4 regions of the Micromonospora sp. NPDC049645 genome follow, and region 3 is predicted to be linked to each of the others. Evidence: riboswitches for the same ligand, from Rfam matches in the RefSeq annotation. Region 3 holds a riboswitch; each other region holds the start of a gene.
What was found. A riboswitch is a leader RNA that binds a small molecule or an ion and turns the genes downstream of it on or off. The one in region 3 is predicted to bind cobalamin.

Region 1 (4,300 bases), on a different contig from region 3:
TGAGCAGGGGCGGAAGAAGCAGGTCGTTGCCGCCGACCGTGGCGAGAGCGTCCACGCTGTGGGGCGTGCCGTCGATGTCGACGACCAGGGCTCCGGCTTCCCGGGCGACGGCGACACCCGCGACGGTGTCCCAGGGATTGTTGTTGAGCATGACGAACGCGTCGATCCTGCCGTGAGCCAACCAGGCGAGGTCGATTGCGGCAGAACCGTGCATGCGTACCCGTTGAACGTGCTGGGTGAGTTGCTCGGTGATGGCAAGTCGTTCGGTGTTCTTCCGGCTGGCCTCGGTGCCGACCGCGTAGTCGCCGATGGCGACGACGGCGTCCTTGAGGTCCGTGACCCCGCTGGCGTGGATGCGTCGATCGTTGGCGTAGGCGCCGTGTCCCTTCACGGCGTGGTAGCGAGTGCCGAGGAACGGAAGGTCGATGACGCCGAGGACAGCGTGGGTGGCGTGGATGAGCCCGAGGGAGATCGCGCACAGGGGCGAGCCGTGGACGAAGTTGACGGTGCCGTCAATGGGGTCGAGCGCCCAGGTGAGTGTGCTGGTGTCGCCACTGCTGCCGTACTCCTCGCCGAGGAATCCGATGTCAGGAGCTTTGGCGGCCAGATGCTCGCGGACCTCTCGCTCGATCGCGTAGTCCAACTCGGAAGCCATGTCGCGGTCACCCTTGAAGGTCAGCGCACCGGGCTGGAGTGTCCGCATCAGGTCGTGCGCCAGGTCGACGGCCTCCTTCGCGAGGGGAAGGAGACGGGCGTAGTCGGTCATAGCTGGCGGCTGCGATTCCAGAGTGAGCTGAACATCTCGTCGAAGATCGGGTAGAGGCCGGAGGTGCTCGCGTTGCGCTCGATGACCATGGTCGGGCAGTCGACGCCTCGCAGCTGCGGTAGGTAGTGCTGAACGACGCAGAGCCGGTCATCGATCAGAAGTAGGTTGGCGCGAATGGACTCGTCATAGACCCCGATGGCGAGGTTGTCTCGGGCACTGGCGGGGAGTCGGTCTCGAATGCGGCGGGTCAGGTTCTGGATGTTGAGTTCGGTGAGCGCGCTGAGTTGTCCGTCCGGGTAGTCGTCCTCACGCTCCTGCCGCCTGATTGCCGCACCGGCGGGATCGAGGAACAGGCACCGGAGGCGGGTGCCGGCGGCGAGGAGCTTCAGGAGGTGGTTGTCGGCGTACTGCTGACAAATGAGGTTGAGCGACAGGCCGGACGCCCGGATGTCCGTGGCATGGTCGAAGAGGACGTGCGGCGGCAGGTCCGCCACGAAAGCTGACCGGCTGGAATAGATCGCGGTGACATCGGCGCGCCTGTCCCGCAGAACCTTCGTGACCTGCGGGCCACTGGCGTCCCGTTCGGTCGGTGTCTGGTCGCGTTCGCCGAGCAGGAACGTCATCCGGGCGTGGCGTGGCATGGACAGGCCGGTGCAGATGCGGGCGAGGACGTCGATGCTGCTGACCCGGCGAGCACCGCTGGTGATTTCGCTGACCTGCGCCTGGCTGAGCCCGGTGGCGACACCCAGGGTGGTTTGGCTGACGTGGGTGGCTCGCTGGACGAGGCGGAATACCTGCGCGACATCGCGGGCGGCCAAGGCGTCGAGCATGTCGGTGCGGTCCCACAGCAGGTCGGAGATGGTAAGCGCGGCAGTTGTCCGGACGCTCACGGATGGCTCCCTTCCCGCTCAAGTGTGAGGGCCAGCTTATCCACTGACCGGATGGCCGCAGCGGGAGGTCATCCGGGGAGCGGAAGAAAGTCATCCGTCGAGGGATCACGGCCTGTGATGGATAGCGGCGGTTGCGGTGAGCAGGCTCATGGTGTGAGTCTTCGGTCCCGACCGCACCTACCCATGCGTCCCGCCTGGTTGTGCCGCAACTGCGCCGCCGCGTGGCCGTGCTCCCGCGCGCAACTCGATCTCGTCGCCGAGTTCTACGGCCACTCGCTGGCGCTGGCCCTGTACCTGACGTCCTGCATGAACGAGGCCATCCACGACTTGTACGAACTCGGCGGTCGCCCCGACCTTGCCGTGCTGCACGCGCGCTTCCTCGGCTGGCTGTCACTGACCCGCCGGCCGCGACGCCTTGAGGAGTAACCCAGGGCGGAGCCCTGCCGTCGGGGCGATGAGACAACCCTTGCGCGCCGATATTTCCGCAGGTCAATCTCGTGATCGCGGGTAGGTGACGCCGGGGCCTGCGTTGACCGGCGGCGCGCCGATGTGGCAGCATTCGCGGCCTGACGGCAGTGAAGGAAGTCGGTGCAATTCCGACGCGGTCCCGCCACTGTCACCGGGGAGCGATCCCCCCTCGTGAGTCACGGCCGTGTGTCTGCGGTTGGAAGGCCGGGGGAGAGCGTCGATCCGGAAGCCAGGATACTTCGGCCGTCGGGACGTACCCCAGGGCGTGGACACCCGAGGAGGACCCGATGACGCACGGCGTCTCATTCATCGACGAACATCGTCGTTTTGCGCTCCAGGCAGTGCGCTCCGAGGACACCGGCCACCGGCACCACTGAGCCGGGCGCCCGCCGCTGACCGACCCCGACGCCCGCGTCGGTGTGTCGTCCACCCGGGCCGTCGTACCGGCTGACGCATTACCCACCCGCATCGTTCCGGTCACCCGTGAGGGTTCGGGGCGTCACTTTCCGGAGCCTGCCGTGCGCATTCTGCTGCTCTCCACCGCCGACACCGACCTGCTGGCGGCCCGCGCCAGCGACGCCGACTACCGGTTGGCCAACCCCGCACGGGTCGCCGCCGACGAGGTGCCGGCCCTGCTCGACGGGGTCGCCCTCGTCGTCGTACGCCTGCTCGGCGGTCGGCAGGCGTGGCCCGACGGTCTCGACGCGGTGCTCGCCGCCGGTGTGCCGACGGTCGTGCTCGGCGGCGAGGCGCTGCCCGACGCCGAGCTGATGGCCATCTCCACCGTGCCGTCCGGGGTCGTCACCCAGGCGCTCGCGTACCTGGTGGAGGGTGGGCCGGATAACCTCGGGCAGCTGGCCCGTTTCCTCTCCGACACGGTGCTGCTCACCGGCGAGGGCTTCGCCCCGCCCTCAGCCACCCCGGCGTACGGCCTGCACGGTGAGCACGTCACGAATCCGGATCAGCCCACCGTGGGGATCGTGTTCTACCGGGCGCACGCCCTCGCCGGTAACACCGGGTTCGTCGACGTGCTGGCCGAGGCGGTACGGGCGGCCGGCGGCAACCCCCTGCCGATCTTCTGCGGCTCGCTGCGGGGGCTGACCGGCCACGCCGGCCCGCTCGAACTCTTCAGCCGCTGCGACGCCCTGCTGGTCACCGTGCTCGCGGCCGGCGGCGCGGTCGCCGCGGACGCCTCCGGGGGCGGCGACGAGGACGCCTGGGACGTCGGCGCCCTGGCCGCCCTGGAGGTGCCGATCATCCAGGCGCTCTGCCTGACCAGCACCCGCGCGCAGTGGGCCGACAGCGACGCCGGACTGTCCCCGTTGGACGCGGCGATGCAGGTGGCCATCCCCGAGTTCGACGGCCGGATCATCACCGTGCCGTTCTCGTTCAAGCAGATCGACGCGGACGGCCTCTCGATCTACGCCGCCGACCCCGAGCGGGCCGCCCGGGTCGCCGGGATCGCGGTGCGCCACGCCCGGCTGCGGTATGTGCCCAACCCCGACAAGCGGATCGCCGTGGTGCTCAGCTCGTACCCGACCAAGCACTCCCGGGTCGGCAACGCCGTGGGGTTGGACACCCCGGTCTCGGCGGTCCGGTTGTTCGCCGCGCTGGCCGAGGAGGGCTACGACCTGGGCGACGCGCCGCCACCCGCCGACGGGGACGCGCTGATCCACGCGCTGATCGCCGCCGGTGGTCACGATGTGGAGTGGCTCACCCCGGAGCAGTTGGCCGCGGCCGAGGCCCGGATACCGGGGCAGACGTACCGGCGCTGGTTCGACCAGATCCCGGCCGAGCTGCGCGAGCGGATGCGGCAGCACTGGGGTGAACCGCCCGGCGAGCTGTACACCGACGGCGGGGACATCGTGCTCGCCGGGCTGCGCTTCGGCAACGTGGTGCTGCTGATCCAGCCACCCCGCGGTTTCGGGGAGAACCCGATCGCCATCTACCACGACCCGGACCTGCCGCCCAGCCATCACTACCTGGCCGCGTACCGCTGGTTGAGCGCTCCCGTCGCGGACGGCGGCTTCGGCGCGGACGCCGTGGTGCACCTGGGCAAGCACGGCACCCTGGAGTGGCTGCCCGGCAAGGGTCTCGGCCTGGCCGCCGACTGCGCGCCCGACGCGGTCCTCGGCGACCTGCCGCTGGTCTACCCGTTCATCGTCAACGACCCCGG
Region 2 (4,300 bases), on a different contig from region 3:
GGTCGAGCAGCATGTGCGCGGTCCTCGTGTCGGAGGTGTGGGTGTCGGCGGCGGGGTCGGCGGCGGGCGTCACTGGCAGGCCTCGCACGACTCGGGGTTCTCCAGCGAGCAGGCCAGCGCCTCCGCGTCGACAACGACGGGCGCGACGGCGCTGACGGCGACGGGCGCGACGGCGCTGACGGTGGCCTGCTGGATCCGGGTGGCGGGGCGCGAGCGCAGGTAGTAGGTGGTCTTCAGCCCGGCCTTCCAGGCGTACAGGTACATCGAGGAGAGCTTGCCGATGGTGGGCGAGGCGAGGAACAGGTTCAGCGACTGGGACTGGTCGATGAACGGGGCGCGGGCGGCGGCCAGGTCGATCAGCGCCCGCTGCGGCAGCTCCCAGGCGGTGCGGAACAACTCGCGTACGCCGGCCGGCAGCTCCGCGATGTCCTGCACCGACCCCTCGGCCCGCTTGATCGCCGAGCGAATCCGCTCGGTCCACAGACCACGGGCCTTCAGCTCACGTACCAGCGCGGTGTTGACCTGGAGGAACTCCCCCGACAGGGTCTCGCGCTTGAACAGGTTGGACACCTGCGGCTCGATGCACTCGTAGCACCCGGCGATCGAGGCGATGGTCGCGGTCGGCGCGACCGCCACCAGCAGGGAGTTGCGCAGCCCGTACGCCTCGACCCGCTCACGCAGCGCGTCCCACCGCGCGGTCTGCGTACCCTCGACACCCCACAGGTCGGGTTGCAGCTGGCCCCGCGCGGCCCGGGTCTGCGGGTACGCCGGGTGTGCCCCGAAGTCGCGAGCCAGGTCGGCGGAGGTCTCCAGCGCGGTCAGGTACAGCTCCTCGCTGATCCGGGTGGACAGCTCCCGGGCGGCTGGCGAGTCGAACGGCAGCCGCAGCGCGAAGAAGACGTCCTGGAGCCCCATCAGCCCGAGCCCGACCGGCCGCCAGCGGGGGTTGCTCGCCGCCGCCTGCGCGGTCGGGTAGTAGTTGATGTCGATGACCCGGTCGAGGAAGGTCACCGCCGTCCGCACCGTGGCGCGCAGCCGCTCCCAGTCGACTCCCCCGTCGGTGAGGTGGGCGGCGAGGTTCACCGAACCGAGGTTGCACACGGCGGTCTCGGCGTCGCTGGACACCTCGATGATCTCGGTGCAGAGGTTGGACAGGTGCACCACGTTGCCCGGCTCGGCGGTCTGGTTGCAGAGCCGGTTGGCGGCGTCCTTGAAGGTCATCCACCCGTTGCCGGTCTGGGCGAGGGTCCGCATCATCTTCCCGTACAGCTCCCGGGCCGGGACCTGCCGCACGTAGCGACCCTGCGCCTCGGCCTCCCGGTACGCGGCGTCGAACCGCTCCCCCCACAGGTCGGGTAGTTCGGGCACCGCGTGCGGGTCGAACAGCGACCACATCTCGTCGGCCTCGACCCGGCGCATGAACTCGTCCGGAATCCAGTTGGCCAGGTTGAGGTTGTGGGTGCGCCGGGCGTCCTCGCCGGTGTTGTCCCGCAGTTGCAGGAACTCCTCGATGTCCGGGTGCCACGGCTCCAGGTAGACGCAGGCCGCGCCCTTGCGCCGGCCGCCCTGGTTGACCGCGGCGACGCTCGCGTCCAGCGTCCGCAGCCACGGCACGATCCCGTTGGACTGCCCGTTGGTGCCCCGGATCAGCGCCCCCCGGGAGCGCACCCGGGAGTAGGCGATGCCGATGCCGCCGGCGAACTTGGACAGGTTGGCGACCTGGGCGTACCGCGCATAGATCGAGTCCAGTTCGTCGCGCGGCGAGTCGACCAGGTAGCAGGACGACATCTGGGTGTGCCGGGTGCCGGAGTTGAACAAGGTCGGTGAGCTGGGCAGGTAGGCGAGGCTGGACATCAGCCGGTAGAAGTCGACCGCCTCGTCCGCCGTCCGGGACAGACCGCAGGCCACCCGCAGCAGCCAGTACTGCGGAGTTTCCAGCACCAGTCGGCTGGTGGGGTGGCGCAGCAGGTAGCGGTCGTACACCGTGCGCAGGCCGAAGTACTCGAACCGGCGGTCGCCGTCCGGGTCGACGGCGGCGTCGAGCGTCGCGGCGTGTGCGGCGACGAACGCGGCGGTGTCGTCGCCGATCAGACCCTCGGCGTGACCGACCCGGATCGCCGTGCTGAACGAGGTGGTGCCCTGTCGACGTACCTCCTTGTCGACGTAGCCGGCCAGCAGCCGCGCGGCGAGGCGCGAGTACTGGGGCTCCTCCCCGATCATCTCGGCCGCGGTCTGGATGGACAGCCGGTCCAGCTCGGCCGTCGTCGCGCCGTCGTACAGGCCGCTGATCGTGCGGGTGGCCACCCGCATCGGGTCGACATCGGTCAGGTCGTCGGCCCACCGCTCGACCGCCCGGACGATCTTGTTCACGTCCACGGGTTCGGTGTCGCCGTCGCGCTTGCGGACCTGCATCGGCGTGCGCCGCAGGGCCGCGTCGCCGCTGGTCGGGACTACCTCGGTGACTGTCACCACTCGCTCCTCGGAGTTCGAGACCTGGTGGTCCGGACGCGAGGGGACAGACACCGGCGGACGCCACGCCAGCCAGGCGTGGGTCCAGGTGGCGTCGGCCGTCCCACGCGGCTTCGGACCGCCGCCCACCCGGGTGCGGGTACGCGGCGCGCTGGCAGGTCTTCGGACTCGTGGGCACGACCGGGGTCGCCGGTCTCCTACTGGCCGTCGCTTCCCAGGCCGAGGGGTGGCCCAGTGCTGATGACGGCGGTCGTTCCCACTCACCGCTGCGGGACAGTCCCGGATTTCCACCGGGTTCCCTGTTGCCTCGACCGCGCCGGATGAGCGGCCGAACCAGCTGCGCTCGACACCATATATAGGGACGCAGCCGTTGTCACACCCCACATGTCGGTCTCGGGCGTGTCGGCGGTCGGTTGGTGATGACGATCACCCGAGCCATCGACCCGGCGCGACCCGACCGCGGCCGGGCCGCGGAGACGGGCTTCCCGGCCGGTTTGGACAGTGGACAGAGATGTGACGTATCGAGGTGGCAGCACCGCATACCGGACGCATATGCCACCGTCAATGCTCTCTTACTCGCGTAGAACATCTAATCTTCGGCGACCTCGTTCCCGCGCACTCGGCCGGTCAATTGCCACCACGGCCGGCAAGGCGGATTACCCCGGTGCCAGAAACATCATATGACTATGGGTCCGTGGTGATCGACATCGTTGACGGGCCGAAGCGGCCCTCCGTATACTCCCAGTGATCATCTGATCTTTGGTCGAGCCGGGCGAGGAGCGCATGCCGCAGATCACTGCTGTCACCGTGCAGGACGTCCGCTTCCCCACCTCCCTGACCGCCGACGGCTCCGACGCGATGAACAAGGACGGCGACTACTCCGCGGCCTACGTCGTCCTGCACACCGACGGCGTCGACAGCGTGGGCGCGCCGCTGGAGGGCCACGGCCTGACCTTCACCATCGGTCGAGGCAACGACATCGTCGTGGCGGCGGCGGTCCACCAGGCACAGCGCCTCGTGGGCCTGGACGTGGCGACCATGGCGGCGGACATGGGCGCCCTCTACCGCCTGCTCACCTCCGACTCCCAACTGCGGTGGCTCGGCCCGGAGAAGGGCGTGGTCCACCTGTCGCTGGCGGCCGTGTTGAACGCGTCGTGGGACCTGGTCGCGCGGGCCGCCGACAAGCCGCTGTGGCGGCTGCTCGTCGACATGTCCCCGGAGCAACTCGTCGACATCGCGGACCTGCGCTACCTGTCCGACGCGCTCACCCGGGACGAGGCGCTGGCCATCCTGCGCGCCAAGGAGAGCACGAAGGCCGACCGACTCGCCGAGCTGGACCGGACCGGCTACCCCGCCTACACCACCTCGGCGGGCTGGCTCGGCTACGGCGACGACAAGCTGCGCCGGCTGTGCCAGGAGGCGGTGGACTCCGGCTACGGCTACGTCAAGCTCAAGGTGGGCGCCAACCTCGACGACGACATCCGCCGCTGCGGGATCGCGCGGGAGATCCTCGGTCCGGATCGCAACCTGATGATCGACGCCAACCAGGTGTGGGACGTCGGTCAGGCCATCGAGTGGGTCAAGGCCCTGGCCCAGTTCACGCCACTGTGGATCGAGGAGCCGACCAGTCCCGACGACATCCTGGGCCACGCGGCCGTCCGCCGCGCCGTCGCTCCCATCGGCGTCGCCACCGGGGAGCACTGCCACAACCGGGTGATGTTCAAGCAGCTGTTCCAGGCCGGCGCCATCGACTTCTGCCAGCTGGACACCGGCAGGTTGGCCAGCATCAACGAGATCGTCGCCGTGCTGCTCCTCGCCGCGAAGTTCGACA
Region 3 (4,300 bases):
TGTGGACCACCCGGCACGGGGAACTGATTGCGCCCTCGGCCGTCGTCGTCCAGGTGGACCGCGACCCGGCCGCGTTCGGGGTGAACCGCCCGGTGGACGTGGCGGTGACCGGCGAGGTGGCGGCGGTCGCCGAGGAGGTGCTCGCGCGACTGGGCGCCGCCGCCCGCAGGGGGCCCGCGGGCGGCGGGGCCGGCGGCTGGCGTACGCCGGAGCTGGCGCAACGGATCCGCGACCACGGCCGGTGGCGGACGGTCCCGTACCGGGACGAGAGCGCCCCGGCGCGGGCCGACGCCCCGGCGAGAATCGACCCGAGGACGCTCTCCGCCGCATTGGACGACCTGCTGCCGCCCGACCGGACGGTGGCGGTCGACTCCGGCAACTTCATGGGCTACCCGTCGATGTGGCTCGACGTGCCGGACGTGGCCGGATTCTGCTTCACGCAGGCGTTCCAGTCGGTCGGGCTCGGCCTGGCCAGTGCGCTCGGCGCGGCGGTGGCCCGGCCGGACCGGCTCACCGTCGCCGCGCTCGGCGACGGTGGCTTCGTCATGTCCGCGACCGAGCTGGTCACCGCCGTCCGCCTGGCGCTACCCCTGCTCGTGGTGATCTACGACGACGCGGCGTACGGCGCCGAGGTGCACCACTTCGGCCCGGACGGGCACCCGTTGGAGACGGTCACCTTCCCCGAGACCGACCTGGCCGCCATCGCCCGTGGTTACGGCTGCGACGGGGTGACCGTGCGGACCGTGGACGATCTCGGACCGCTACGCACGTGGCTCGCGGGACCCCGGACGCGGCCGATGGTGGTCGACGCCAAGGTGTCCGCCGCGCGCGGCTCGTGGTGGCTTGAGGAGGCGTTCCGTGGCCACTGAACTCCGCCGACGGGTACGGTCCGCCGGCTGCGCCGCGCCAGTCACCCGGTCACCCGGTCACCCGGTTGTCCACCGATCGTGGTGGATCACCGACGACAGCGGGCGTCGCTGGCGCCAGCCGTGCCGTTCCAGGTCCGGCGTCTGCTCCAGATGGGTGACCGGGCCGACGCAGAGCCACGCCACGGGGCGGATGCTGGCCGGGATGGCGAGCAGGTCGCGTAGGAACGGCTCCCGGTAGAACGAGACCCAACCAACGCCGAGCTGCTCGGCGGTCGCGGCCAGCCACAGGTTCTGGATCGCCAGACAGACCGAGTAGAGGCCGGCGTCGGCGATCGCGTGACGGCCGAGCACGGCCGGTCCGCCCCGCTCGGGGTCGTAGGTGACCACGACCGACACCGTCGACTCGCGTACACCATCGATCTTGATCCGGGCGAAGCGCTCCGCCGCCGCGGCGTCGAGGGTGGCCGCGAAGGTGTCTCTCTCCTGTTCCACGTGCCGGTGGAACTCCTGCCGCAGCTGCGGATCGCGGACCAGGATGAAGTCCCAGGGCTGGGAGAGACCGACGCTCGGCGCGGCGTGCGCCGCCGTGAGGATCCTCTGCAACGTCTCGTCGGGGATCGGCGCCCCGGTGAACTGGGCCCGTACGTCCCGGCGGCGGTGGATGGTCTCGTAGAGTCCGGTGTTCAAGGCAGGCTCCCGCTGCGCTCGTGCCCCTCACGGGGCCCATGACGCGAGGCCGGTCTTCGGACTCCCGGATCTACGCTGGTCACCCGCCTTCCCAGCCCCTCAGGGCCAGTGGCTGCGTCTGGTACGCGTGGGTGGCAGCTCCCCGGTCACCGCGGCGGGCCCGTGCCGGATTCACACCGGCTTCCCGATTCTCCCCACTCGCGCGGGGCACCTCGCAACGTTTGTGCCACCGCAGACCATAGCGGCCCCGGACGAACCCGGGACGACGTGGCGACCGGCAGCAGCAGGGTAGACGTTGTCTACTCACCTCTGGTAGACAGCGTCTGTGCACGCTGACGAGGGTCTCCGCGAACGCCTCATCCGGGTCGGTGGCGAACTGCTCGACAACGAGGGTCCGTCCCGGGTGTCGCTGCGAGAGATCGCCCGACACGCCGGCGTCTCGCACGGCGCGCCGCGCCGCTACTTTCCCACCCACCTGGAGTTGCTGTCGGCGATCGCCCGCGACGGCTTCACCGACCTCGCCGCCCGGGCGAACTCCACCCTGACCGGGACGACTGGCGACCACCCACGCGCCCGGCTTGCCGCGCTCGCCCGGGTTTACCTCGACTTCGCCGCCACCCGCCGCGGCCGATACGAGCTGATGTTTCGCCACGACCTGCTGGAGAGCGGCCACCTGGGACTGCGCGAGCTCAGCCTGCCGCTGTTCCGCCTCCTCACCGACCTGGTCGCGCAGGCCCGGCCCGAGCCCGAGCCACCAGCCGAGGTCGTCGCCGCAGCACTCTGGGCCAACCTGCACGGCCTCGCCCAACTGTGGAACTGGGGCAGTCTCACCCTCGCAACCGGCGCCACCGATCCCGACGTCCTCCTCGACGCCACCCTCACCGCCCACCTTGGACCCGCCGCATGACCGAGACCCCACCCCTGTACGCAGTGGCCCAGCGCACCATCGGCCGATACCTCCGCCACTCCTGGCGTCCCACCGTCACCGGCCTCGGTCACCTCCCCGAATCCGGAGGCGCGATCCTGGCCGCCAACCACCTGTCGATCGCCGACCAGTTGTTCCTCGGAATCCTGACCCCCCGACACGTCGCCTTCTGGGCCAAGGCCGAGTACTTCCGCTCTCCGGGGCCCCTCGGTCACCTCACCCGGCGGGCGGTCACCGGCCTGGGCGCCATTCCGGTCGAGCGGGGCGGCGGCCGCGCGGTCCTCTCGGCGTTCGACGCCGCCATCCCCGTACTCCGCTCCGGCGGCCTGGTCGCCATCTTCCCCGAGGGCACGCGTTCTCCCGACGGCCGCCTCTACCGTGGTCGCACCGGCACGGTCCGCCTCGCCCACCAGGCCGGCGTCCCGATCATTCCGGTCGGCATCCGCGGCACCGACCGCGTACGTCCGCCCGGTGCCCGCCTTCCCCGACGCCACCCGATCAGCATCACCTTCGGGCCGGCGATCCCGGTGCGGATCGACGCGCCCGCGGACGTCCGCCGCCTCACCGACACCCTGATGGCCACCATCCAGTCCCTCAGCGGCCAGGAGTACGTGCCGCGCTACGCCCGGACCTGACCGCGACACGTCTGCCGGCCGAGGCAGGCGAGCCGCCACCGACCTGCGTCGCTGGAGGTTGGACGCAGTCGTTCGACAGCTGACGGACCCGTCAACTCAACGTGTGGGTCACGTCGTCGACGTCGAAGGCCGTGACGCCGTTGCCGGCCGTCTCGCTGGCCAAGAAGCTGATCGTGGCGGTGCGCTCGGTCGTCGCCGTCCCCGTCGACATGGCGTACTGCCGCCACTGCGACCCACCGTCGAAGGCCAGCGAGAACCTCGTCTTCGGGGGGATCCCGGTGACCGCCAGCCCGACGTTCAGGTAGTCGCCACGGCTGGTCTCGCTGGTGGTCGTCCGGACCCAGAAGCGGACCGTCAGGTCGCAGTTGGCGGGCACGGTGACGGTGGTGCGCAGCAGGTCGCTACGCGTCACGTCCAGCCCGGCGAAGGTGGCGTACGCACGGCCGGTGTGTGCGGGCCGGGTCGTGTCGCCCAACACGACGATGCGGGGGCCGGCGGTCCAGCCGGTGGTGCCGCGCTCGAACCCGGGGTTGGGGTGGATCTGCCCGGAGCAGGGTGCGTCGGCGGCCGGCCGGGCGTGGGACGCGCTGCCCGTGGCCAGGAGTAGCAGGGCGGCTGCCGAGGCGGCGGTGACGAGGGCCTTCATCAGTTCTCCCCGTGTCGATACATTCGGATCAGTCGATTGATTCGACCTTCCGTGATGGGCCTCGGCACGTCAAGCCCTTCCCAGCGTCGGCATCGCACGGCCGGCCGACGCTGGTCGCCGACGAAGCGGCGCGGGCCGGTCCGAACCGGGGACGGGCCCGCGCGACGACGGTGGTCGGTGGGTGCCCGCGCTAGCGGCGGCGGCGGGAGTCGGCCTCGGCGTCGAGCAGGTCGTTGAGCGTCAACGCAGAGTTGATCAACGACAGGTGGCTGAACGCCTGGGGGTAGTTGCCGATCTGCTCCCCGGTCGCCGCGATCTCCTCGGCGTAGAGGCCGAGATGGTTGCTGAAGGTGAACATCTTCTCGAACGTGAGTCGGGCGTCGTCGAGGCGGCCGGAACGGGCCAGCGCCTCGACGTACCAGAAGGTGCACATGTTGAAGGTGCCCTCGTGGCCGGGGAGGCCGTCGGGGGAGTGGACCGGGTCGTACCGGTGGACGAGGCTGTCGGAGACCAGTTCACGTTCGATGGCGGCCAGGGT
Region 4 (4,300 bases), on a different contig from region 3:
CCCCACCGACAGGTCGATGCCCTTGGTGATGATGACCATCGTCTGCGCCGTGGCGATGATGGCGATCACCGCGGTCTGCGCCCCGATGTTGAACAGGTTGTCCGCGGTGAGGAAATACGGACTGGCGAAGGTCAACGCGATGAACAGGACGACGAGCGCGGTCGCGGCGGTCAGCTCGGAGACGGCATGGGAGATCCGTTCCCGGAACCAGTCGCTGAGTTCGCCGCGTTGCGTGCCGGCGGTTGCCTCGACGGTACTCATCGTCGGACCTGACCTCCCCAAGCGTGGCGCCGACACGCGACGGGGACCCGCCGACGAGCCAAGCACCTGCGAGCAACCGGACCCACTCGACGGGAAGGGCGGCGTCGTGCCCGCGCGGCCCACCAGATATAGGTCGGATGTTTCCCACGATCAGGCGTTACCTTGCCACGCATTCACGTATGTTGCCAAGGACTTGCGACCATGTTTTGTCATCGTTACCCGCGCACGCCCCGGCATCCGTCCGACCAGCGAACACCCACCGCAGCCCATCGCATGTTATCGATAACATGCTATGTCATCAGGTCGGAAGCCCTCGCGGCGTCACGACGCGGTCAGCCGGTACACCCTGCCTGCGGTCTGCCGCCAGATCGCCGCACGCTCGTGGTCGCTCAACGACCCCAGCAGGCCATCCAGGACGGTGACCCAGCGAACGTACGAGGTGGCGAGCAGGCAGACCGGCCAGTCCGAGCCGAACATCAGCCGGTCCGGGCCGAACACGTCGAGCGCGTGCTCGACGGCGGGCCGCAGGTCGGCCGTCGTCCAGAACCCGCCGTCCACCTCGGTCACCAGACCGGAGAGCTTCGCCGTCGTGTTGGGCTCGGCCGCGAGCGCCCGGAGGTCGCTGGGCCAGTCGCCGAGGTCGGCGCGCCCGAGCGGAGGCTTGCCGAGGTGGTCGAGAACGAACCGCACCTCGGGGAGGTCGCGGACGAGCCGGATGGCCGCCGGCAGCTGACGGGGGCGCACCAGCAGGTCGAAGGCGAGACCAGCGGCCCCCACGGCGGCGATGCCCCGCCGCACGTCGGGGCGGTCGAGATACGTCGGGTCGGGCTCGGACTGCACCAGGTGGCGGATCCCGACCAACCGCTCCCCGCCGCGCGCCGCCCTCAGCCGGTCGAGGCGACGGCCGACCTCGTCGGCGGTGAGGTCGACCCAGCCGACGACCCCGGCGATGAGTGGATCGTCAGCCGCGACGCCGAGCAGCTCGGGCGTCTCCGACCGCACCGCGACGGACTGTACGACCACCGTCTGGGTGACCCCGGCGACCCGGGCCGCCGGGGCGAGTTCGACGGGCGTGAAGTCGTCGTCGATCGCGGCCATGGTGTGCGGGTCGATCCAGGGCTGCGGGTGCCGCGCCCGGACCCAGAGGTGATGGTGCGCGTCGATGATCCCCGCTCGTCGCGCGGCTCCGCCAGCCGTCACCGGACCCCCGTCCTGGCGCTTCACGTCCACCCCACACCCCGCCCGGCACCGGGCCGACCGACGACGTCGACCCGGGCCCACAGAGCCAAACCCGCAGGTTGACCATGTTAGCGGTAACAGGCCAGTGGCAGCTCAAGGAACGCGCGCCCGCCGCGGGCAAAGCATCGAATCTTCATGAATTCACGGTTGTCGAGAGGGAACTTTCCGCTGCCGACGGCACCGCCAAAGCCGGCCATCGCCCAGGTCATCCCTTTGGTCTGACGAATCCGCCGGCAGCTGCGGGGCTGGCCCAGCGCCGGGCGGACGCCCACGGAGTACGGGACCCAGGGTTGACCGTCCGAGGCGGCACCGATACCGTCGACCCACTATCTGCGGCGACGCGAGGGAAGCCGGTGTGATTCCGGCGCGGTCGCGCCACTGTGAGCGGTTCCCACCTCAATGGGGGCCGCGAGCCAGGACGCTCGGTCGTCCGCAGCCTTGCGATGGGGACGCGTCATCCCTGGGGAGGTTCGTGTATTCATGTCTAGCTCCGCTTCCAGCCAGCCGGTGGTGCACCCCGCTGGCACCACCCGTCTGCTGTGGACCGTCCTGGCGACCGTCGCCGTGCTCGCCCTGCTGACGTACCTCGTCGCCTTCGACCAGGGTGCGGTGTCGCGCAGCGGGATGTACCTGCACGAGCTGATGCACGACGGTCGGCACCTGCTCGGTGTCCCGTGCCACTGAACACCACAAGCGCTCCCCCGTTCGTCGCCGTCCTCGTCCGTGGGCTGCTCGCCGGCCTGATCGCCGGCCTGCTCGCCGGCGCGTTCGCGTACGTCGCCGGTGAGCCGCACGTCGAGGCGGCCATCGCCATCGAGGACGCGGCGACGCACGCCGAGCCCGCCGCCGGCGCGCACGATCACGAGGACGCCCTGGTCAGTCGGACCGGCCAGCGTGGCGGCCTGTTCCTGGCCACCAGCCTGTTCGGCGCCGCGATGGGTGGCCTGCTGGCCACGGCGTACGTTCTGCTGTCCCGTCGGCGGCGTGGTGACGACGACGGGCGGGCCGGTCTGCTGCTGGCCGGCGCGGCGCTGCTCGGCGCGGTGATCGTGCCGTTTCTCAAGTACCCGGCGAACCCGCCGGCGGTCGGCGATCCGGCCACCATCAACCAGCGGACCGTCACCTACCTGCTGATGGTGGTGCTCGGCCTGGTGGCCGTGTGGGCCGGCACGCTGGGCTACCGGTCGGTCGGCGCCCAGGCGCCGCCGTGGCTGCGCGCCGCTGCGGCGGTGGGTGGGTTCCTGCTGGTCACGGCAGTGTCGTACGTGGTGATGCCCTCCTTTCAGGAGGTCCCCGCCGACTTTCCGGCGACCCTGCTGTGGAACTTCCGGCTGGCCTCACTCGGCACGCAGGTCGTGCTCTGGACGGGCATCGGTCTGCTGTTCGCGGCCCTGATGCACCACGAGCGGCGTCGCCGGGCCGCCACCGCGCTGCCGGGCACGTGACCGGCACCAGCCTCCAGCTGGTCGCCCACGCTCACACCACCGCCCTGCGCCGGGCCCATTTCGGCACGAGCGACGACAGCCTGGACGAGGGTGGCCGGCGTGCCGCCCTCGCCCGCACGGGCGCGGAGCGGCGTGGACCTCTCGGCGCGCACGACGTCTGCCTGTCCAGCCCGGCCGCAGCGGCCCGACAGACCGCGGACGCCCTCGGTCTGCTGCCGAGCGTCGAGGTGGCGTTGGCCGACTGCGACTACGGCGACTGGGCCGGCCGGTCGCTCGATGAGGTAGCCGTCACGCAGCCACGGGCATTGCACGACTGGCTGTCCGCGCCGGACTGCGCGCCGCACGGTGGTGAGTCCGTCGGTGCGGTGCGGGCTCGGGTGGGTCGCTGGTTGGACGACCAGCGCGGGGTCGGTCAACGGATCGTCGCGGTCACCCACCCACTGGTGATCCGGGTGGCGGTGGTCCATGCCCTCGATCTGCCGACGGCGACCTACCGGCGGGTGGACGTGGAGCCGTTGGCGGTCGTCCGGCTCACCGCCCAGGGCGGGCGCTGGCAACTGCGGTTCAGCACTGCGCGAGCGGGTTGAGGCACCGCCAACGACGCAGGCCGTGCCCACCAGGAGTGGATGGGCCCGGCCTGCGCGTGTTCGGCGGCTGTCAGCCGTCTCCTCAGTGGCGGTGGGGCAGGTGCAGCTCGACCGGCTCGGGCGGAAGGTCATCGACACCGGCGGCGACGGCCTGCTCGTGGCGGCGACGCGCCGAGGGCAGGGCGAGTGCCGCGAACACGGCCAGGACCGCGACGCCCGCGCACACCCAGAAGCCGGCGGTGAACGCCGCGTCCGTGGGCAGTCCCTGCGGGGTGCTGTTCGACGTGATGACGGCCGCGACGACCGCCGCGCCGATGCTGCTGCCGATGGTCCGGGCGATGGTGTTGACGCCGCTCGCCTCGCCGGTCTGCCCGGCCGGGACGCTCTCGATGATGGCGTTGGACATCGCCGCGAACGCCAGGCCGATGCCGGCGCCGGTGAGCACCCCGGAGAGCAGCACCTGCCAGGTCGCGCCGTGCGCGAGTGCCGGCAGCGCGAACGCGACGACGACCGCGACCGTGCCGAGGAACATCGGGACCTTGGGACCGAAGCGGCGGTCCAGCAGACCCGCGAGGGGGCCGAAGACCACCATCATCAGGACGGTGGGCAGCAGGAACAGGCCCGCCTGGGACACCGTCTTGCCGAACCCGTAGCCGGTGGCCGCGGGAAGTTGGAGCAGGGTTGGTACGAGCACGAACGTGCCGAACATCGCGAAACCGAGGATCAGGGCGACGAGGTCCGTGGCCCAGACACCGCGGATCCGCATCA

Region 1: it holds a riboswitch for cobalamin, as region 3 does, so the genes downstream of both, cobN (cobaltochelatase subunit CobN) here and bluB (5,6-dimethylbenzimidazole synthase) in region 3, are expected to answer to the same signal.
Region 2: it holds a riboswitch for cobalamin, as region 3 does, so the genes downstream of both, AB0J33_RS25880 (ribonucleoside-diphosphate reductase subunit alpha) here and bluB (5,6-dimethylbenzimidazole synthase) in region 3, are expected to answer to the same signal.
Region 4: it holds a riboswitch for cobalamin, as region 3 does, so the genes downstream of both, AB0J33_RS25845 (CbtB domain-containing protein) here and bluB (5,6-dimethylbenzimidazole synthase) in region 3, are expected to answer to the same signal.

The regions. Positions count from the first base shown of each region.
Region 1 is NZ_JBFAOI010000005.1:258,006-262,305, forward strand. It holds gene AB0J33_RS14810 (inositol monophosphatase family protein) at 1-766, opposite strand, end outside; gene AB0J33_RS14815 (DUF5919 domain-containing protein) at 763-1,656, opposite strand; gene AB0J33_RS14820 (hypothetical protein) at 1,810-2,082, shown strand; cobalamin riboswitch at 2,235-2,364, shown strand; gene cobN (cobaltochelatase subunit CobN) at 2,643-4,300, shown strand, end outside.
Region 2 is NZ_JBFAOI010000014.1:107,081-111,380, reverse strand. It holds gene AB0J33_RS25885 (ribonucleotide-diphosphate reductase subunit beta) at 1-13, opposite strand, end outside; gene AB0J33_RS25880 (ribonucleoside-diphosphate reductase subunit alpha) at 70-2,412, opposite strand; cobalamin riboswitch at 2,605-2,822, opposite strand; gene AB0J33_RS25875 (L-fuconate dehydratase) at 3,253-4,300, shown strand, end outside.
Region 3 is NZ_JBFAOI010000010.1:36,038-40,337, reverse strand. It holds gene AB0J33_RS22035 (thiamine pyrophosphate-binding protein) at 1-869, shown strand, start outside; gene bluB (5,6-dimethylbenzimidazole synthase) at 927-1,556, opposite strand; cobalamin riboswitch at 1,586-1,786, opposite strand; gene AB0J33_RS22025 (TetR/AcrR family transcriptional regulator) at 1,882-2,463, shown strand; gene AB0J33_RS22020 (lysophospholipid acyltransferase family protein) at 2,460-3,116, shown strand; gene AB0J33_RS22015 (hypothetical protein) at 3,208-3,762, opposite strand; gene AB0J33_RS22010 (glycoside hydrolase family 15 protein) at 3,953-4,300, opposite strand, start outside.
Region 4 is NZ_JBFAOI010000014.1:98,973-103,272, reverse strand. It holds gene AB0J33_RS25855 (ABC transporter permease) at 1-261, opposite strand, end outside; gene AB0J33_RS25850 (amidohydrolase family protein) at 583-1,461, opposite strand; cobalamin riboswitch at 1,794-1,946, shown strand; gene AB0J33_RS25845 (CbtB domain-containing protein) at 1,981-2,184, shown strand; gene AB0J33_RS25840 (CbtA family protein) at 2,175-2,945, shown strand; gene AB0J33_RS25835 (histidine phosphatase family protein) at 2,942-3,532, shown strand; gene AB0J33_RS25830 (MFS transporter) at 3,615-4,300, opposite strand, start outside.